3 regions of the Streptomyces sp. Tu 3180 genome follow, and region 1 is predicted to be linked to each of the others. Evidence: riboswitches for the same ligand, from Rfam matches in the RefSeq annotation. Region 1 holds a riboswitch; each other region holds the start of a gene.

Region 1 (6,861 bases):
CACCACCGAGTACGTCAGGGACCTCCTGCACCGTCTGGAGCCCTACGGCGACGAACCCCGCGTGGTCGAGCTGCGCGAGCGCGCCCGTCCGCTCCTGATGGCCTCGGCCGGGTGACACCGCCCTGACGGGCCGTCGCGGCGGTCCCCCGTGACCGGCCGTCGTCACGGGCCGCCGTCACGGGGCCGCCCCGCAGGTTTGAAGGCGCTGTCAGTGGCACAGTGCACTATCGGAGCCGGGAGGTGGTGCAGGTGCGGCGGACGTACGACTGCGACGTGCTGGTGATCGGGGGCGGGATCGTCGGGCTGTCGACGGCGTACGCGATCACCCGCGCGGCGCCGGGCACGCGGGTCACCGTGCTGGAGAAGGAGCCCGGCCCCGCCCGGCACCAGACCGGCCGCAACAGCGGCGTCATCCACAGCGGCGTCTACTACCGCCCCGGCTCGCTCAAGGCCCGGTACGCGGTGCGCGGCGCCGCCGAGATGGTCAAGTTCTGCGCGGAGTACGACATCCCGCACGCCGTGACGGGCAAGCTGATCGTCGCCACGACCCGCGACGAGCTGCCGCGCCTGCACGCCCTGGCCCAGCGCGGCCGGGAGAACGGCCTCACGGTCCGCGAACTGGGCGCCGCGCAGATCGCGGAGTACGAGCCGGAGGTCGAGGGCCTGGCGGCCATCCACGTGGACACCACCGGCATCTGCGACTTCACCGCCGTGGCCCGGCACCTGGCCCGGGCCTCGGGCGCGGAGGTCCGCCACGGGGCGCGGGTCACCCGCGTCGACCGCCGGCCCGAGCGCGGGGTCGCCGTCCGCACCGCCTCCGGCGACGTCGTGCGCGGCCGGGTGCTGGTGAACTGCGCCGGGCTGCACTGCGACGAGATCGCCCGCCTCACGGGGGACGAGCCCGGTGTGCGCATCGTGCCCTTCCGGGGCGAGTACTACGAGCTGGCCCGGCCGGAGCTGGTCCGGGGCCTGGTCTACCCGGTGCCCGACCCGGCGTTCCCCTTCCTCGGCGTCCACCTCACGCGCGGCATCGACGGCGGCGTCCACGTCGGCCCCAACGCGGTGCCGGCCCTGGCCCGCGAGGGCTACGACCGGCGCACGGTGCGTCCGCGCGAGCTGGCGGCGACCCTGACCTGGCCGGGCTCCTGGCGGCTGGCCCGCCGCCACTGGCGGTACGGCGCCGGCGAGCTGCACCGCTCCCTGTCCAAGGCCGCCTTCACCCGGGCCGTGCGCCGGCTCCTGCCCGCGGTGCGGGAGGAGGACCTGGTGCCGGCGCCGGCCGGGGTGCGCGCCCAGGCGGTGCTGCGGGACGGCACCCTGGTCGACGACTTCCTGATCCAGGAGAGCCCCCGGGCGGTCCACGTGCTCAACGCGCCCTCGCCCGCGGCGACGGCGTCCCTGCCGATCGGGCGGGAGGTCGCGCGGCGGGCGCTGGCGGAGCTGGCGGCACGGGCACGGTGACGGCGACGGGAGCCGGCGGTACGGGGGCGGTGACGGGCACGGCGACCGGCCGCCGTCCGTGCCCCCGTAAAATCGACAGCACTGTGTCTGACTCCGTGAACACCTCCGAAGCCCCGCACCCCGCGCACGCGCACGCGCCCGGTGTGTCGATCCGCCGTACCCGGGCCAAGGGGGAGCCGCGGTTCCCGGACGGGCCGAAGGCCGACCCGGCCGGGTCGCACTTCGAGCGGCGCATCCGGAGTTTCCAGCCGCGCCGCAGCCGGGTGACCGCCGGGCAGGCGGACGCGCTGCAGCGGCTGTGGCCCCGGTGGGGCTTCGACATCGACGGCCGGCACCGGCTCGACCTCGCGGAGTTCTTCGGCAACGACAACCCGGTGGTCCTGGAGATCGGCTTCGGCATGGGCGAGGCCACCGCGGCGATGGCCGCCGCCGACCCGGCCACCAACATCCTCGCCGTGGACGTCCACACCCCCGGCCAGGGCAACCTCCTCAACCTCGCCGACCAGCAGGGCCTGACCAACGTCCGCGTCGGCAACGGCGACGCGATCATCCTCCTGCGCGAGATGCTCGCCCCCGACTCCCTCGACGGGCTGCGCGTCTACTTCCCGGACCCGTGGCCCAAGAAGCGGCACCACAAGCGGCGGCTGATCCAGCCCGCGTTCCTCTCCCTGGCGGCCACCCGGCTCAGGCCGGGCGTGGTGCTGCACTGCGCCACCGACTGGGAGCCGTACGCCGAGCAGATGCTCGAGGTGCTGACCGCGCACCCCGACTTCGAGAACACCCGGGCCGACGGCGGTTTCGCGCCGCGTCCGGCGTTCCGGCCGCTGACCCGTTTCGAGGGCCAGGGACTGGACAAGGGTCATGTCGTGAACGACCTGCTCTTCCGTCGCGTACAGCACGGTGACCGACCCGGAGCGCTCCACTCCGACCCGTCCTCCACCGGCGCCTGAGCCCTCTTCGCGCTCCTGCGGGCAGCGCCCCCGTCTCGTTAGGGTCCCTTCCGTGGCCAGCAGCCCTCCCTGCCCGACGTATCCCGGCGCGGCACCGCAGCCCGGCCTGCCTCCGCGGTCCGGTGGTGCGCTCCGGCACGCGCACTGGTGGCAGCGGCCGTGGGTGCGCTACGGAGCGCCGGCCGTCCTGCTCGCGCTGTCCGGGCTGGTCATCCTCGCGCTGGTGCGCGAGCAGACCGGCACGGAGGGGTTCCTGGTCGGCCTGGGACTCGCGGTGCTGCCCGTACCGCTGCTCATGGCCGCCTTCCGGTGGCTGGACCGGGTGGAGCCGGGTCCTTGGCGGAACCTGCTGTTCTCCTTCGCCTGGGGCGCCTGCGCGGCGGCGCTCATGGCGATCGTGGCCAACAGTTTCGCCACCCGGTGGATAGCGAGGGCCACGGCCGATCCGGCGGGCGCGGACACGCTCGGCGCGACCGTCATAGCGCCCGTCGTGGAGGAGACCGCGAAGGCCGCCGCCGTGCTGCTGGTCTTCCTCTTCCGCAGACGCGACTTCACCGGGATCCTCGACGGCGTGGTGATAGCCGGGGTCACCGCCACCGGGTTCGCGTTCACCGAGAACATCCTCTACCTCGGCACCGCCTTCGGGGCCGATCAGCTGACCGGCGACAGCGGCATCGCCTCGGTCACCGCGGCGACCTTCTTCGTCCGCATCGTCATGTCGCCGTTCGCGCACCCGCTGTTCACCGTGTTCACCGGCATCGGGTTCGGGATCTCCGCGCTCTCACCGCAGCGGCAGCGGGTCCGGCGGGTGCTGCTGCCGCTGGCCGGGCTGCTGCTCGCGATGGGCATGCACGCGCTGTGGAACGGTTCCTCGACGCTGGGCGACTACGGCTTCCTCGCGGTGTACCTGGCGTTCATGGTGCCGATGTTCGGCATGCTGACCTGGCTGGTGGTGTGGACGCGGCAGCGCGAGCTGCGGACGGTGCGGACGGAGCTGCCGGCGTACGCGGTGGCCGGCTGGCTGCTGCCGGCGGAGCCGTTCGCGCTGGGCTCGATGCGCGCCCGGCGCGTCGCCCGGCGGTACGCGCGCCGGTACGGGGGGAAGGAGGTGGCGCGGGCGGTGGCGCAGTACGAGGCGTACGCGACCTCGCTGGCGTTCCTGCGGCACCGGGGGCGGCTCGGCCGGGCGGGGACGGACTTCGTCGAACGGGAGCGGGAGCTGCTGCTGGAGCTGTGGCGCCGCCGGGAGGCGGCCCGCCCGGCGCTGGACCACGCGGCCCGCACCACCGCGCCGCCGGTTCCGGTCGCCGTCCCGCCGTGGCCGGTGCACGGGATGCCCGGAGCACACGGGATGCACGAAGTGCACGGGACTCACGGGGTCCATGGAGTCCAGGGGACCCGGGGGACGCACGGGCCCCAGGGATACGGGCAGCCGCAGCCGCATCCGTACCCGCCGTACCAGCCGAACCCTTACCGCTTCTGAGTCACCGAACCGGCAGCCCTGACGTCGGGGGGACGCCGTCGGGACTGCCGGGGTTCGGGAGCGGTGGGTCTCAGGGGGTGAGGCCCTTGTCGCGCAGCCACGCCAGCGGGTCGACGCCCGAGGAGGAGCCGCCCGGGTGGACCTCCAGGTGGAGGTGGGCCCCGGTGGAGTTGCCGGTGGAGCCGACGCGTCCGATCACATCGCCGGTGTTGACCTTCTGGCCGACGCTGACGCTGATGGAGGACTGGTGGGCGTACCAGATCTCGGTGCCGTCCTCGAGGGTCAGCACGGTCTTGTAGCCGTAGGAGCCGTCCCAGCCGGCGGAGGTGATCGTGCCGGTGTGGACCGCCTTGATCAGCGTGCCCGTGGGCGCGGCGAAGTCGAGGCCGGTGTGGTAGCCGGAGGACCAGTAGGCGCCGGCCTGGCCGAAGGTCGAGCTGAGGGTGTACGAGGAGGTCGGCAGCGCGTACTGCTTGGCCAGCTCGGCGAGGCGCTCGGCCTCGGCCTTCTTCCTGGCCTCCTCCTCCGCCTTCTTCTTCGCGGCCTCGGCCTTCGCCTCGGCCTCCTTCTCCGCCTTGGCGGCGGCCTCGGCGGCCGCCTTCTCGGCCGCCGCGGCGGCTTCCGCCGCGGCCTTGCTCTCGGCCTGGTCCTGCTGCTGCTCGACCTGCGCCATGATCCGGGCGCGCAGCGCCTCACCGGCGTCGGCGGTGCCCTGCCCGGTGTCGTCGGCGGTCGCGCCGATGCTGCTGAGCGGCGTGGCGGAACCGGCGGGCTCCTCCTCGTCGGAGATGAGGGAACCCACGTTGGGCAGGTCGGGCATGGAGATCGAGACCGGCGGCTTGCCGGTCTGGGCGGTGGCCATGCCGCCCGCGCCCACCGCGGCGATGACACCGACGCCCAGGACCGTGGAGCTGCGGGCGAGTCCTCCGCCGCGCTGCTTGGCGACGCGGTGCCGGCCGCGTACCGGGCGGACGGACTCCGCGGTGGGGTTCCACTCCTCGAAGGGGCCCTCCTCGCCGCGGACACCGCCGTAGACGAAGGTGTCGCCGTCGCGCTGGCTCGGCATGAAGGGGGCCTCGGGGGCAGGCCGGTTGGACGCCACGTGGGCGCGCTCCTTTCCTTCCTTCATCGCCTACCGGGTTAGCTGACGGGTTCGGAGCAGGAAGGTCTCCTACGCGCGTATACGAGCCGTGCTTCCACGGCGGTATCCACGCGATTCACCCCATGGTGGTGGTTCCCCGGTTCCCTTGCGGGATTCGGCGCGTGCGCACGGAGCCGACTTCTGTGACGGCTGGGACGACCGCGCTGCGTTATCGAACGTTAATAGACGCGAGGGCCGGATTCCAAGCCGTTCCTCTTGATCGTTCGCGATTTTCGCGTGGACTTAACCGCCACGAGCGGCCAAAAACGGGCGAGTTGACCCACCCTCGGATGTCCACCGAGTTCTGACGGTGTGTCAGTTGTTATGCGCAGCGGGGCGGCCCGGTCACTCTCGGTGAGAGCGGTGCGCGCGGAGAGGAAAACACCGAGGGCCGGAACCCTTCCGGATTCCGGCCCTCGGCCTTCAGTAGCGGGGACAGGATTTGAACCTGCGACCTCTGGGTTATGAGCCCAGCGAGCTACCGAGCTGCTCCACCCCGCGTCGGTATGACACCAGTGTACGCCATGCGCGGGACACTCAGCACACCCGTTGTCCCCGGCCCCTCAGCGGCCGATCAGATGGCCGTTCGGCGCCTGGGCCCGCTCCTCGTGCTCCGGCAGCACGACGACGGTGGCGCCCCCGTCCGCCAGCACTCCGCTGCCGTCGGCGCCCGGCACGAAGGTGTCCGGCTCGCGCCAGGCCGTGACCACCCGCCGCACCCCCGCGTCCAGGATCAGCCGGGCACAGGGCGCCGGCCGGGACGCGCGCCGGGCGCAGGGCTCCAGGCTGGAGTACACGGTGGCGGTCGCGAGCCGGGGGTCCGTGGGGTCGGCCTTGGCGAGCGCCGCCTCCTCCGCGTGCACCACCGGGTCCCCGCCCTCCCGGGAGTGCCCCCGCGCCAGTTCCGTACCGTCGGCCGCGACCACCACCGCGCCCACGCTGAACGCCGTCCGGGACGGCGGGCACCGGTCCGCGAGGTCGCAGGCGAGGGCCAGCCAGTGGTGGTCGGCGGCGGAGGGCACCGCACCGGTGCCGGGTGCGGTGGGCTCGTAACGCGTCAGGACGACGTCGCCGACGGCGCGGGTCTCGAGCAGCCGCAGCCGGCCGCCCTGGTAGGAGCCGGGGCCGAAGAGGCGGGGGGCGTCCGGGTCGCCGACGAAGAGCGGGGCGAGGACCAGCTGGAGCTCGTCGGCGAGGCCCTGGGTGAGGAGCTGGGTGTGGATCAGGCCGCCGCCCTCGACCATGAGCCGCCGGACCCCGCGCACGGCGTGCAGGTGCTCCAGGAGCCGCCGCCAGTCGACCTCGGGGCCGAGCGGGACGACATCGGCCGCGAGACCGTGGGCGTGGGCCCGCTCGGCGCCCCCGTCGGTCGTGTAGAGGACCTTCTCGCCCCCCGTGTGCCAGAACAGCGCCGCCGGGTCCAGGTCGCCGGAGCCGCTGACGGTGACCTTGAGCGGATACTCGGGCCGGCCCTCGGCGACCCGGGCGGCCCGCCGCTCGGGCGAGTTGACCAGCAGGCGCGGATTGTCGGCACGGATCGTGCCGGCGCCGACCAGGATCGCGTCCACCGACGCCCGCACCTCGTCGACCCGGTCGAAGTCGGCCGGGCCGGACAGCAGCAGCCGCTCGGGGCCGGTGTCGTCCAGGTAGCCGTCCAGGGAGACGGCGGCGGACAGCAGGACGTACGGGTGGGGCATCGGCGTACTCCAAGCGGGGCTGGGACGGCGGGCGGGGCGGTGGGGCGGCCGGCGCGGGCGCGGGTTTCGGGTTCGGGTTCGGGTTCGGGTTCGGGTCAAGTCTGACAACAGGTCCGGCGCGCTCGGCGG
Region 2 (6,861 bases), 3.2 Mb from region 1:
TTGATGTCTGGTCGTGTCTGTTCGCCTCTGTGGGGGATCGATGCCGAAGGTGTCGCAGGACGGTCGTACGTGGCTCCTGTCGGGGCCGACGAGCAGCTACGCGGTCCACCTCACGGACCGCGACGAGCTGGTGCACCTGCACTGGGGCCCGAGGATCGGGCTCGCCGACGCCCGGGCGCTCGCCCGGCGTCCGCTGCCGGACTACTGGCCCTTCGAGTCCCCGCTGGACGGGCGCGAGGAGTACCCCGTCGAGGGCGGCCCCCGTTTCGTCCGCCCCGCCCTGTCCGTGCGCACGCGCGAGGGGCGCGGCACCGAGTGGGCCTTCGAGGGCGACGAGAGCGACGACGGCGAGCTCCGGCTCCGCTTCCGCGACGGCGGGCTGACCGTGACCCTGCACTACCGGATGCGCGACGACGTGGTCGAGCGCTGGGTGACCCTCGACAACCGGGGACCGGCCGTCGAGGTGCTGCGCGCCGACTCCGCCACCTGGACCCTCCCCGACCGCGAGTCCTGGCGGCTGTCCCGGCTGCACGGCCGCTGGGCCGCGGAGTCCCGGCTGGCCCGCTCCCCGCTCGACCACGGCGAGGTGGTCGTCGGCAGCCGCCGCGGCCACACCGGACACCAGCACCTGCCGTGGGTCGCGCTCGACACCGACGCCACCGAGGAGCGCGGCGAGGTCTACGGCTGCGCCCTCGGCTGGTCGGGCTCCTGGCGGATCGCGGTCGCCCGGCTTCCCGACGCGCGCGTGCAGATCACCGGCGGCGCGGGGCACGACGACTCGGGCCTGCTGATGCTGGGCACGGGGGAGACCCACGTCACTCCGGTCTTCGCCGGCCTGTGGAGCGACGGCGGCTTCGGCGGCGCCAGCCGCGCGTGGCACGCCTACCAGCGCAGGCACGTCGTCCCGGACGCGGACCGGGACCGGCCCGTGCTGTTCAACTCCTGGGAGGCCACCGGGTTCGACATCCGCGAGGAGCAGCAGCGGGCGCTCGCGGAGAGGGCCGCCGCGATGGGCGTGGAGCTGTTCGTGGTCGACGACGGCTGGTTCGGGGCCCGCACGAGCGACCGGGCCGGACTCGGGGACTGGACGCCCGACCCCGGCCGCTTCCCCGGCGGCCTGAGGCCGCTCGCCGACCACGTGCACGGGCTGGGCATGCGGTTCGGCATCTGGGTCGAGCCGGAGATGGTCAACCCGGACAGCGACCTGTACCGCGCCCACCCGGACTGGGTGCAGTTCCGGCCCGGGCGCAGACGTACGGAGTTCCGCAACCAGCTCGTCCTCAACCTCGCCCGCACCGACGTCCGGGAGCACCTCTGGGAACAGCTCGACGCGCTGCTCACCGACGCCCCGATCGACTACGTGAAGTGGGACTTCAACCGCTGCTTCACCGACGCGGGCTGGCCCGGCGACCCGTACCCGCAGCGGCTGTGGACCGACCACGTGCACGCCCTGTACGCCCTGCTGGACCGGCTGCGCGCGGCCCACCCGGGCGTGGCCTTCGAGTCCTGCTCGGGCGGCGGCGGGCGGATCGACCTCGGCATCCTCGGCCGCACCGACCAGGTGTGGACCTCGGACAACACCGACCCGCTCGACCGGCTCGCCATCCAGCACGGCTTCAGCCAGATCCACCCGGCGCGGGTCATGGCCGCCTGGGTCACCGACAGCCCGAACGCCATGCTGAACGGACGGGTCAGCTCCCTGCGCTTCCGGTTCGTCAGCGCCATGGCCGGGGTGCTCGGGGTCGGCGGCGACCTCACGCGGTGGACCGAGGAGGAGCTGGCCGAGGCGCGCGAGTGGGTCGCGCTCTACAAGGAGATCAGGCCCGTCGTCCAGCGCGGTGATCTGTACCGCCTGCGCGCCCCGGAGGGCGGGTTGAGCGCGGTGCAGTACGTCCTCGGTGACGAGAGCGTCGTCCTGGCCTGCCTCCAGGCGCAGCACTACGGGGAGCCCGTCCCCGCACTCCGGCTGCGGGGCCTCGACGCGGCGTCCGCGTACGAATGCCGTGCCTGGGGTCCCCCCTGCCCGAGCGGAGCCGAGAGCTCGGGGGAGGGCGGCGTGCACCGGGGTGCCGTGCTGCTGCACCACGGGCTGCGCACGGGGCTGCGCGGCGACCTGGACGCCGCGGTGTTCCGGTTGCGACGCCTGTGATCTGGCGATTGGGGCGTTCTGTCCGATTAAGGCGGTTCGCCATAACGTGCCCCGATAGAAAGGGAGATGGGGTCGGGGTGCGTGAGCATCGTCATATCCGTGACGCGGCGTTATCGCCATGTCCACGTAATTCGGTTGTGCGGCAAGGGGATTCGGGGGGAAACGGGAATCCCGGTTGACGCTCGGTGACGTCTTTCGTGTCTGTGGATCACGGAAAAAGAGGTTCGCGGAGAATCCCGCGCTTGTCCCTTTGCGTCGCGGTCGCTTACGTTCACCACCGATCCGGACGGACGCCTAATCCTGCCGCCGCCCGGAGCCCGCACACACACACTGACCCGTGTACGGCAGGAGCGGGGGACCCACAGGTACGACTGCCTGTTCCGGTCTCCGGAACGGCTTGGGGTTAAGTCGCGTCGCAGCGCGGCCGGGCACCTCCAGCCCGAACCCGACAGCTCACCTCGCAGGCGCCGGAGAGGAATTCACCATGCCCGCGAAGGGTAAGCACCGCCGTCCCAAGACCCAGCGTTTCACCCGCTCCATCGCCGTCGCCGGAACCGGTGGCGCCGCGCTCGCCCTGCCGCTCCTCGGTGCCACCGGCGCGCACGCCGCCACGCCGGAGACGACTCCCGAGAAGGCCGTCCAGTCCCTTTCCGCCACCGGCCACAAGGCCGCCGCGGACAAGGGCGGCGACGCCCGCACGTACACCGTGAAGGCCGGCGACTACCTCGCGAAGATCGCCGAGGACGAGGACGTCGACGGCGGCTGGAAGAAGCTCTACACGGACAACCGCGAGGCCATCGGTGAGAACCCCTCGCTCATCCACCCCGGCCTGAAGCTCTCGGTCGACGGCAAGGCCGCCGCCGGCGCGACGGAGGAGTCCTCCGCGCCGAAGGCGTCCGGGTCCGCCCCCTCCGGCGCGTCGAAGGCCTCGTCGCCCGAGGAGCCCTCCGCCCCGTCGTCGCAGCCCGCCGAGGCGGAGCAGCCCGCGCAGTCCGCCCCCTCGGACGCCGGGTCCGCCGACCGGGCCGCGAACGCCTCCGGTTACAGCTCCCCGGTGCCCGGCGGCGGCGTCGGCACCGGCTACAAGGTGGCCGGCAGCATGTGGTCCAGCGGCTACCACACCGGTGTCGACTTCAGCGTCCCGACCGGCACCTCCCTGAAGGCCGTCGGCGCCGGCACGGTCGTCTCCGCCGGCTGGGCCGGCGCGTACGGCAACCAGGTCGTCATCAAGCTCGACGACGGCTACTACGCCCAGTACGCCCACCTGTCCTCGCTGTCCGTCTCGGCCGGCCAGACCGTGAGCGCCGGTCAGCAGGTCGGCCTCTCCGGCTCGACCGGCAACTCGACCGGTCCGCACCTGCACTTCGAGATCCGCACCTCGCCGAACTACGGCTCGGACGTGGACCCGGTCTCCTACCTCCGCTCGAAGGGCGTCTCCCTCTGACCCCCGCGAGACGACCTGCCTGACACGCCGCCGAAGGCCGGATCCCGATTCCCGGGTCCGGCCTTCGGCGTATTCCGGAACGGGCGGTTTTTTGAGAGTGGCTTATCTCACCGCACGTCAACTCTTTCCTACGGTCGCGTAGGTCACATTCGAGGGTGAATCATGTGCTGCTGTGGCAGACGATTCGAAGAGTGACAGCAGAACAGTGATCGGGTCGTACGTGGCGGTGGGGGACAGCTTCACCGAGGGCGTCGGTGATCCCGGCCCCGACGGGGCGTTCGTCGGCTGGGCCGACCGGTTCGCCGTGCTGCTCGCCGACCGCCGGCCCGAAGGCGACTTCCGGTACACGAATCTCGCGGTGCGCGGAAAGCTGCTCGACCAGATCATGGCGGACCAGGTCCCGAGGGCCGTCGAACTCGCCCCCGATCTCGTCTCCTTCTGCGCGGGCGGCAACGACATCATCCGCCCGGGCACCGACCCGGACGAGGTGGCCGAGCGCTTCGAACGGGCGATCGCCGCGCTCACGGCCGTGTCCGGCACGGTCATGGTGACGACCGGGTTCGACACCCGTGGCGTGCCCGTGCTCAAGCACCTGCGCGGCAAGATCGCCACGTACAACGGGCACGTGCGGGCCATCGCCGACCGGTACGGCTGTCCCGTGCTCGACCTGTGGTCCCTCAGGAGCGTGCAGGACCGCAGGGCCTGGGACGCCGACCGGCTGCACCTGTCGCCCGAGGGGCACACCCGTGTGGCACTCCGCGCCGGGCAGGTCCTCGGCCTGGAGGTCCCGGCCGACCCGGAGCAGCCCTGGCCGCCCCTGCCGCCCCGCGGCACCTTCGAGGTCCGGCGGGACGACGTCCAGTGGGCCCGCGAGTACCTGGTGCCGTGGATCGGGCGCCGGCTGCGCGGGGAGTCGTCGGGCGACCACGTGACGGCCAAGGGGACCCTGTCGCCGGACGACATCAAGGTGCGGATCGCGGCGGTGGCGTGAGCCGCGGTGCGGTGAACACGGTGCGGTGGGCCGCGTCACCCGACGACGGGACGCGGCCCACCGGCGCATCCCCGGGGCTCCGCCGGAAACGCGGCGTGCCGCGGAAGCCGGCCGGCCGTGCGCGGGACACCGGGCACCGGCCCCGCCCCCGGTCACGCCGTTCACCCCGGCCCGCGGCCCCGTACGCCGCCCAACGCCCTCGCTCCTCGAGGGGGTTCACATGAGGGACCGTCCTCGCGGGCCGTGATCACGGGTCGTCCCGCGGACCCCGTACCACCCGGTCCGGCATCCCGGTGCCGAACCGTCCGCCCATAATGGAATGTCTGACCGACTCCACCTGGAGGCACCGTGGCCGGTTTCCGTTCTCAGAGTCCCGGGCTCCGCGCGCTGCGGCCCGCGGCCTTCGGCGCGGACCCCAGGGGTGAGCGCATGGCGCGCATCCGCAGATCCCCGCACTTCAAGGACGGGGTGTTCCAGAACCCCGGGGGCACCGCCCGGACCCGCCCGTCGGGCTCGACGCGGGACCTGGCGAAGGTCTTCCTCGACAAGGACTCCCGCTCGCGGCGCACACCCAAGGGCACGGTGCCGGTGCACGCCACCACCCTCGCCGACCTCTCCCGGCCCCCCGCCACCGGGCTGCGCCTGACCTGGATGGGCCACTCCAGCGTGCTCGCGGAGATCGACGGGCACCGGGTCCTGTTCGACCCGGTGTGGGGCGAGCGCTGCTCCCCGTTCCCCTTCGCCGGGCCCAAGCGGCTGCACCCCGTGCCGCTGCCGCTGGCCGCGCTCGGTCCGGTCGACGCCGTCGTCATCTCGCACGACCACTACGACCACCTGGACCTGCCCAGCATCAAGGCGCTGGCCGGCACGGACACCCTGTTCGCCGTGCCGCTGGGCGTCGGTGCGCACCTGGAGCGCTGGGGCGTGTCCGCCGGCCGGCTGCGCGAGCTGGACTGGCACGAGGCGACGAGGATCGGCGGACTCACCCTGACCGCCACCCCGGCCCGCCACTTCTGCGGCCGGGGGCTGCGCAACACCCAGCACACCCTGTGGGCCTCCTGGGTGGTCGCGGGCGAGGAGCACCGGATCTACCACAGCGGTGACACCGGCTACTTCGAGGGCTTCAAGGACATCGGCGCCGGGCACGGCCCGTTCGACGCCACGATGATCCAGGTCGGCGCGTACTCGGAGTTCTGGCCCGACATCCACATGACGCCCGAGGAGGGCGTCCGGTCGCATCTCGACCTGCAGGGCGGCGATCCGGCCGGCGTGCTGCTGCCGATCCACTGGGGGACGTTCAACCTGGCACCGCACGCGTGGGCGGAGCCGGGGGAGTGGATGAAGGACGTCGCGGAGGAGGCCGGTCAGGCGGCGGTGTTCCCGCGGCCGGGTGAGCCGTTCGAGCCGGCGGGCGAGCTGCCGGTGGAGGCGTGGTGGCGGGCGGTGTCCGGTCCGATCGCGCAGCCGTGGCGGCGTCCGCGGGGTGCGGGGGCCGCGGCGGAGATGAGCAGCGGTGATCTCGACCTCGCCGGTGAACGGTGACGTCGGTCGGGGACGGGCGCGGGGCGGTTTCGGATGCGGGAGCGTCTCCCGGCTGAGGGGAGCGGCGGTGTGGTCCGGGCCTTGGACGGGGGCCCCGGGTGGAGCGTGACGCCGCTGCTCGGCGATTCAGGGACCGCCGCACCCGTACCGCCGCCCACGTCCGGATGACCGTGCCGGAGCCCAGGACGGCCGCCGGGGCGGCAGACGCCGCCTGCGCGGCGACGTCTGCCCGCCCGCCCCTCGCGGCCGCACGGTCGGGACCTGTACCAGGGGGTTTCGGCCCAGACCGAAAGGCAGCGCGGTTTTCCCCGCGGATCGGCAAGCTGCGGTACAGGGCCGAACCGGAGCGAAGGACGTGTCCGACATGAACAGGGGCTGCCGAAAAGACACCCGCCGCCGCGGTGACGCCGGGGACCGCGGCACCGGCGGACGCCGCGGTACACCGGTGCCGGACGTCCGGCGGCGACCGGATGAACCGCACCACGGTCACCGGCAGCGCTCCGGGCTCCTGGCTGCAAGTACCCAGTGGATCCGCGTCTGCTTCAGCAACACCGGTTGCAGTCCTCACCTCTGCCGCAACGACGCGGAGACGGCCCGACCCGTCGGCGTGGACGGCCCGGCCCCGACAGTGGGACGCGGCAACGTGGCCGCCGGTGAGCCCCACCAGTGGAGTTTGACGGTCCACACCCCCGACACCCGCTCCTGCGGTACCGGCAGCGCAGACACCGGCGCCAC
Region 3 (6,861 bases), 830 kb from region 1:
TCGGAGAAGAGCCAGACCCTGTCGTTGACGTGCTCCAGCAGCGCGCACAGCCGCTTGGCCTGCCGGTACGCCTCGGCCGCGTCGGTGGTCCGGAAGACGGGATACGCCCGTGAATTGCCCATGGGCGGCACGATCACACGCCCGGTCCCGCCCGGGCCACCGCATTTCCCTACGCGGTGATGTCCTTCGCCGTGAACCGCGCCCACGCCGCCGAGCCGAACACCGCCGCGTACAGGGCCTGGAGGCCGAGGTTCCTCGTCAGGTCGTCCCAGTAGACCGGCTCGCGCATCAGGTCGGCGAAGGACAGCCAGTAGTGGGAGAAGAGGTAGGGGTGCAGGGCGTGCAACTGCGGGATCTGGTCGAGGATCTGAACCGTGATCAGCAGTCCGACGGTGGTCGCCATCGCCGCGATGCCGCTGTTGGTCAGCGTGGAGACGAACAGGCCGAGCGCCGCCACCCCGATCAGGGACACGGCGACGACCAGGGCGATCAGCAGGGCCCTGGCCAGGCCCTCGGAGAAGCTGATCCGGGTGCCCGAGATGGTGGTGAGGTCGCCCAGCGGGAACAGCAGCGCACCGGTGACCAGGGCCGAGGCGGCGACCACCAGCGTGGCGGCCAGACAGAAGGCCATGACCGTCGCGTACTTGGTGAGCAGCAGCCGGCTCCGGCCCGCGGGGGCGACCAGGAGGTAGCGCAGCGTGCCGGCGTTCGCCTCGCCGGCGAGGGCGTCGCCCGCGACGACCCCGATCGCCATGGGCAGGAAGAAGGGCAGCGTGGCGGCGAGCGCGGTGAAGACCAGGAACAGGCCGTTGTTGGTGACCTGCGAGATGAACGCCGGTCCGCCGCCCCCTCCCCCGGCCGACGGTCCGTCACCGGTCTCGATCCGCACGGCGATGCCGACCAGGACCGGCACGGCGGCCAGCACCCCGAGCAGGGCCAGGGTGCGCCAGCGCCGGAAGGTGGTGAGCAGTTCGCTGCGGAACAGACCGAGGGTCCACAGCGGGCTCACCCTCCGCACCGTCTCAGCCTGCGACATCGAATCCCTCCCCGGTCAGCGCCACGAACGCGTCCTCCAGCGAGGCCCGTTCCACACCGAAGCCCCGCACCCGGACCCCGGCGGTGACCAGTGCCGCGTTCACCTCGGCGAGGTCGCGCGCGGGCACCTCGCCGGTCACCCGTTCCTCGGCCACGACGACGTCGGCGACCCCCTGCTCCTTCAGCACCCGGGCCGCGTCCGCCGGGTCCGGCGTGGTCACCACCAGCCGGCCCCGGGCACCCGCGGCCAGGTCGGCGACCGGCCCCTGGGTGATCAGCCGGCCCCGGGCCATCACGGCGGCGTGCGTGCACACCTGCTCGATCTCGTCGAGCAGGTGGGAGGAGAGGAAGACGGTGGTGCCGTCCGAGGCCAGCTCGCGGACCAGGGTGCGGATCTCCCGCATGCCCTGCGGGTCCAGACCGTTGGTGGGCTCGTCCAGGACGAGCAGCCGGCGCGGCTGGAGCAGGGCCGCCGCGAGGCCGAGGCGCTGCTTCATGCCGAGGGAGTACGCCTTGGCCTTCTTGCCGGCCGCGGCCGTGAGGCCCACCCGGTCCAGGGCGGCGGCGACGCGGGTGCGCCGGGTGCGGGGATCCGCGGTCGGGTCGGCGGCGTCGTAACGCAGGAGGTTGTCCCGGCCGGAGAGGAAGCCGTACAGGGCCGGGCCCTCGATGAGGGCGCCGACACGGGGCAGCACGGCGCGCGCGGAGCGCGGCATGGGACGCCCCAGGACGTGCGCCGTGCCGGAGGTCGGCTCGATCAGGCCCATCAGCATGCGGATGGTGGTCGTCTTGCCGGAGCCGTTGGGGCCGAGGAAGCCGAAGACGCTGCCCGCCGGGACGGTCAGGTCGAGACCGTCGACGGCGAGCTGTCCGCCGCGGTAGCGCTTGGTGAGCGCGCGGGTGACGATGACGCCGTCACCCGCCCGAGCGCCGTCACCCACGTGCGCGCCCCCACCCACGCGCGCGCCGTGTCCCGCGTCGGCCCGCTCCGGCTCCGTGGCGGACGCCTCGCCCATCGACTCCCCCGTTCCCTGCCGTGCCGTAAGGTCCCGGGACCTTACTTCCCCTGGTTGGCCGCCTTCACCAGCGCGTCCTTGGTGACGGCGCCCGCGTAGACCTTGCCGTCCTCGGTGATCAGGGCGTTGACCAGGCGGGTGCTGAACACCGTGCCGGTGCCGAAGTCGCCCTCGACGCGGTCGCCGAGCGAGTCGAGGAAGCCGCCGAGGTCACCGCCGGCCTCACCGGTGGGCAGGCCGCCCTCCTCGCCGGTGTCGAAGACGGCGACGGAGTTCCAGCCCTCGCCGAGCATCTTCGGTCCGCCGAGGCCCTCGGCCAGGTCCTCCCCGGACTTCGGGGCGCCCTCGGGCTTCCCGGAGTGCTCGCGGGCCCGGTCCGGTTCCCCCTCCTCGGTCACCTCGGCGCCCTCGGGCGGGGTGAACTCGAACGTGGAGGCGGCCGGCTTGTCGAAGTCGACCTGGGTGAAGCCGACGTCCACGACGGCGGCGCCGCCGCTCGCCGGGGTGAGCGTGAACTTCAGCGGCATGCCCGTCTCGTGGTCGACCGCGATGCTGATCGCGCCGACCGTGGAGCCGGACTGCTTGGGCTTGACGACCAGCCTGTACGCGTCCCGGCCGGCCACCTGGGCGGTGCCGTCGACGGTCACGGACGTGGTGTCGTCGACCGACTTCAGCGCCTCCTCGGCGAAGTCCTCGGGGGTGGCCGGGGGCTGCTGCTCCCGGTCCTCGCCGGACGCGTCGACCGTGCCGTGGTAGACCTCGTTGGACTCGCTGTCGTAGCCCCAGACGTCCTCGCCGTTGTGGATCAGGCTGTACTCGGCGGCGTTCTCCAGGAGCGACAGCTTCTGCCGGTCCGGGCCGTCGGTCGCGACGCGCAGGGTGTGCGTGCCGGAGGCCAGCTCGGTGAGCTTGGCGGACGGGTCGGCCGAGGAGCCGCCGTCCCCGCCCCGCTCCGTCGCGCCGGAGGCGAGGCCGCTCTCCAGGCCGCCGAGGTCCGGCAGGCCGAGGTCGGTGGTGATCTTCACGGTGCCGGAGAGCTGCTCGACGTCCGACTGCGCGATCTTCTCGATGAGCTGAGCCGCCGTGATCTCCGGCAGGTCCGGGTCGCCGGAGTCGGCGATCGCGGGGACGAGCCCGATGGTCGCGGCCGCCACTCCCATCACCGTGACCGGGACGACGTACCGCGCGGCCCTGCGCCGCCTCGCGCGCGGCCCGTCGGCCTCTCCCGGGGCCGTCATGTCGTCGGATGCGTACGGTGCCATGTGTGCCCTACCTCCGTGGTCGGCGGCGGCTTCCGTCTCGTGTCCTCGCACCAGTCTCCCCCTGAGCCGCCATTCTCACCCGAATCGGTGAGGAGTGGTGATGTCCGTCGTGCTCCATCTGACCAAAACCGGCGGAGGGATGCGTCAGACCGCGGGCTCAACTCCGCGTACTGCTGCGGTATGACACGACCGGTGTTTTCCTCCCCCGACCAGTAGGGGTGCGGCCGACCAGTAACGGTGCGGCCGGGGCCCCGAGGGGACGCGGCCGGCCCGGAGGGGACGCGGCGTGCGTACGGGCCGGGCGGCTCAGCCCGCCCGGTGCACCACCGCGTCGCACAGCTCCACCAGCGCCGCCTTCGCGTCGCACTCCGGCAGCGGGGCCAGGGCCGAGCGGGCCTCCTCGGCGTAGCGCACGGTGTCCCGGCGGGCCTGCTCCAGGGCGGGGTGGGCGCGCAGCAGCCGCAGCGCCTCGGCGTGCCGGGCGTCGTCGGTGAGGTCGGAGTCGAGCAGCTCGCACAGGGCGATGTCCTCGGCCAGCCCCAGCCGGGCCGCCCGCTCGCGCAGCCGCAGCACGGGCAGCGTGGCGATGCCCTCGCGCAGGTCCGTGCCGGGGGTCTTGCCGGACTCGTGGGAGTCGGAGGCGATGTCCAGGACGTCGTCGGCGAGCTGGAAGGCGACGCCGAGCCGCTCGCCGTACTGGGTGAGCACGTGCACGACCGTTTCGTCGGCGCCGGACATCATCGCGCCGAACCGGCAGGAGACCGCGACCAGCGAGCCGGTCTTGCCGCCGAGCACGTCCAGGTAGTGCTCGACCGGGTCCCGGCCGTCCTGCGGCCCCGCGGTCTCCAGGATCTGCCCGGTGACCAGCCGCTCGAACGCCTCGGCCTGCACCCGCACCGCCTCCGGGCCGAGGTCGGCCAGGATGTGCGAGGCCCGCGCGAAGAGGAAGTCGCCGGTGAGGACCGCGACGGAGTTGCCCCAGCGGGTGTTCGCACTGGCCACGCCGCGCCGCACCTCGGCCTCGTCCATGACGTCGTCGTGGTACAGCGTGGCCAGGTGGGTCAGCTCCACGACCACGGCCGACGGCACGACACCGGGCGCGTAGGGGTCGCCGAACTGGGCGGAGAGCATCACGAGCAGCGGGCGGAACCGCTTGCCGCCGGCCCGCACCAGATGCTGGGCGGCCCCCGTGATGAAGGGCACCTCGCTCTTGGTGGCCTCGAGCAGCCCCTCCTCGACAGCCGTCAATCCGGCCTGGACATCGGCTTCCAGAGCCTGGTCCCGCACGCTCAGCCCGAACGGCCCGACGACGGTCACGAGGGGTCTCCTGTCTGCTGGTGTCTGGTGGCGGTTACACGGTTTGTCGATAGGTCGCTGCCCTCACTCGAGTCAGCGTATCCGGTCACGTTTCGATCACCGTCAGCGCCCGGGTCTCCCGGTCTCGAACTTCGCTCGACCTGGAGGCGCCCTCGAGTCGGACGGCGCGAGATCGGAGCCGTCGGTTTCTGATCGTTCGACGACAACAGACATCCATCGGTTTTCCGGGGTGTGACGATCCACACCTGCGGGGCCGCACCCCCCGGATCGCACCTCGCCGCACTCGCCATCCCGACCATCCTGTCGTCCCACTGTCCGATTCGCGGTAATTGTCAATCGGATTCCCTTTGGCGTGAAATGCGGACCGAACGCACGGCCAGTGAGGTCGGTCACGCGCCGCCCGCCCGCCCGCCGCTCCGGCGCACCGGCGTTCTCCCTTTCCCCGCAGGCGAGTTGAGCCTTGGCACTCGCAAAGAACCAAGCACCCCAAAACACCCATGACAAGATCAAACGGCCCCATCTGTGGCGGCTGCACTTGTTTCCGACATGTGCTCTCGCATACGTTCCCGGCCTGCCGGGTGGACGCCGAATCCTGCCGCCACCCGCATCGACCCACGACGACTCACTCACGCACGGCAGGAGCGGGGGACCCAGGTAAGTCGCCGGGCCGGCCACACGCCGGAACGGCTCGGGGTGAAGCCGTGCCCGCAGGGGCACGGCCGGGCACTCTCCCGCCCGAACCCGACAGCTCACCTCGCAGGCGTAGGAGAGGAACCCAGACATGCCTGCATCCGGTCAGCCCCGCCGCTTCGGCGGCCGCCGCCTCGCCCGCTCCCTCGCCGTCGCCGGCACCGGTGTCGCCGTGGTCGCCCTCCCGCTGTTCGGCGCGACCAGCGCCTCCGCGGCCACCACGCCGTCCACCACGGCCGCCGCCTCCACGACGACCTACCCGGACAACCTCGACGGCTGGATCCGCGAGTCGCTGTCGGTCATGGCGCAGCACGGCATCCCGGGCTCCTACGAGGGCATCCACCGCAACGTCATGCGCGAGTCCTCCGGCAACCCGGCCGCCGTCAACAACTGGGACTCCAACGCCGCCGCGGGCACCCCGTCGAAGGGCCTGCTGCAGGTCATCGACCCGACCTTCCAGGCGTACCACGTGCCCGGCACCGCCTTCGACCCGTTCGACCCGGTCGCGAACATCACGGCGGCCTGCAACTACGCCGCCGACCGCTACGGCTCGATCGACAACGTCTTCGGCGCGTACTGAGCCGTCCGCTGACGGCCCAGCACGGCCGCCCCGCCGAACAGTCGCTCGAGGACGACGGCCACGCCGTCGTCCTCGTTCGACGTGGTGACCTCGTCGGCCACCGCCTTCAGCTCGGGATGGGCGTTGGCCATGGCGACGCCGTGCGCGGCCCAGTCGAACATCGGGATGTCGTTCGGCATGTCACCGAAGGCGAGGGTCCGCTCCGGGCCCAGCCCCAGGTGTTCGGCGGCCAGCGCCAGCCCGGTCGCCTTGGTGACCCCGCACGGCTGGAGCTCCACGGTCCCCGGCCCCGACATGGTGACCGTGGCCAGCGAACCGACCACCGAACGGGCCGCCGCCGCCAGGGCGTCGTCCGACAGCTCCGGGTGGCGCAGCAGCACCTTGCTGATCGGCCGGTCCCACAGGTCACCGCGCCGCTCGACCCGCACGGCGGGGAGGGTGGGGTGCGGCATCAGGTAGCCGGGCTCGATCAGGGTCAGCCCGTCGACGCCGTCCTGGTCGACCGCGGCGTACACCTCGCCCACCTCGGCCTCGATCTTGCCGAGCGCGGTCTCCGCCAGTTCCCGGTCCAGCGTGACGGACCACAGCAGCCGGTCCGCGCCGGCGTCGTACACCTGCGCGCCCTGCCCGCACACCGCGAGCCCCGTGCCGCCGAGGTCGTCCAGGAGCGGCCGCACCCTGGGGGCCGGGCGTCCCGTCACCACGAGGTGCCGGGCACCGGCCCGCTCCACGCGCGCGAGCGCGGCGAGGGACCGGTCGGAGAGGGTGTCGTCGCCGCGCAGCAGCGTCCCGTCCAGGTCGGTGGCGATGAGTGAGAATGCGGTGGGTGCGGCCATGATCAGAGAATACGGACAACGAGCCGGTCCTCCTCACCGCGCCGGGTACCGACCGGTTGAGGGCCTCTGCCCGTTTGGCAACAACATGCTCCGCTCTCTACCGTCCATGCGCTCTCGGGCGGTAC

The links. A riboswitch is a leader RNA that binds a small molecule or an ion and turns the genes downstream of it on or off. The one in region 1 is predicted to bind cyclic di-AMP.
Region 2: linked by a shared signal. The riboswitch ahead of GL259_RS32970 (M23 family metallopeptidase) and the one ahead of GL259_RS18970 (M23 family metallopeptidase) in region 1 are both predicted to bind cyclic di-AMP.
Region 3: linked by a shared signal. The riboswitch ahead of GL259_RS22830 (transglycosylase SLT domain-containing protein) and the one ahead of GL259_RS18970 (M23 family metallopeptidase) in region 1 are both predicted to bind cyclic di-AMP.

The regions. Positions count from the first base shown of each region.
Region 1 is NZ_WOXS01000002.1:4,017,699-4,024,559, forward strand. Features, by position in the region: gene GL259_RS18950 (MFS transporter) at 1-115, shown strand, start outside; gene lhgO (L-2-hydroxyglutarate oxidase) at 220-1,461, shown strand; gene trmB (tRNA (guanosine(46)-N7)-methyltransferase TrmB) at 1,545-2,411, shown strand; gene GL259_RS18965 (PrsW family intramembrane metalloprotease) at 2,518-3,894, shown strand; gene GL259_RS18970 (M23 family metallopeptidase) at 3,965-4,996, opposite strand; cyclic di-AMP (ydaO/yuaA leader) riboswitch at 5,009-5,166, opposite strand; tRNA gene GL259_RS18975 (tRNA-Met) at 5,463-5,536, opposite strand; gene GL259_RS18980 (dihydrofolate reductase family protein) at 5,599-6,732, opposite strand.
Region 2 is NZ_WOXS01000002.1:7,235,572-7,242,432, forward strand. Features, by position in the region: gene GL259_RS32965 (alpha-galactosidase) at 41-2,149, shown strand; cyclic di-AMP (ydaO/yuaA leader) riboswitch at 2,468-2,629, shown strand; gene GL259_RS32970 (M23 family metallopeptidase) at 2,634-3,593, shown strand; gene GL259_RS32975 (SGNH/GDSL hydrolase family protein) at 3,799-4,584, shown strand; gene GL259_RS32980 (MBL fold metallo-hydrolase) at 4,933-6,126, shown strand.
Region 3 is NZ_WOXS01000002.1:4,849,037-4,855,897, reverse strand. Features, by position in the region: gene GL259_RS22850 (ABC transporter permease) at 170-1,036, opposite strand; gene GL259_RS22845 (ABC transporter ATP-binding protein) at 1,023-2,051, opposite strand; gene GL259_RS22840 (sigma-E factor regulatory protein RseB domain-containing protein) at 2,093-3,313, opposite strand; gene GL259_RS22835 (polyprenyl synthetase family protein) at 3,620-4,630, opposite strand; cyclic di-AMP (ydaO/yuaA leader) riboswitch at 5,236-5,406, shown strand; gene GL259_RS22830 (transglycosylase SLT domain-containing protein) at 5,412-5,900, shown strand; gene GL259_RS22825 (HAD family hydrolase) at 5,864-6,736, opposite strand.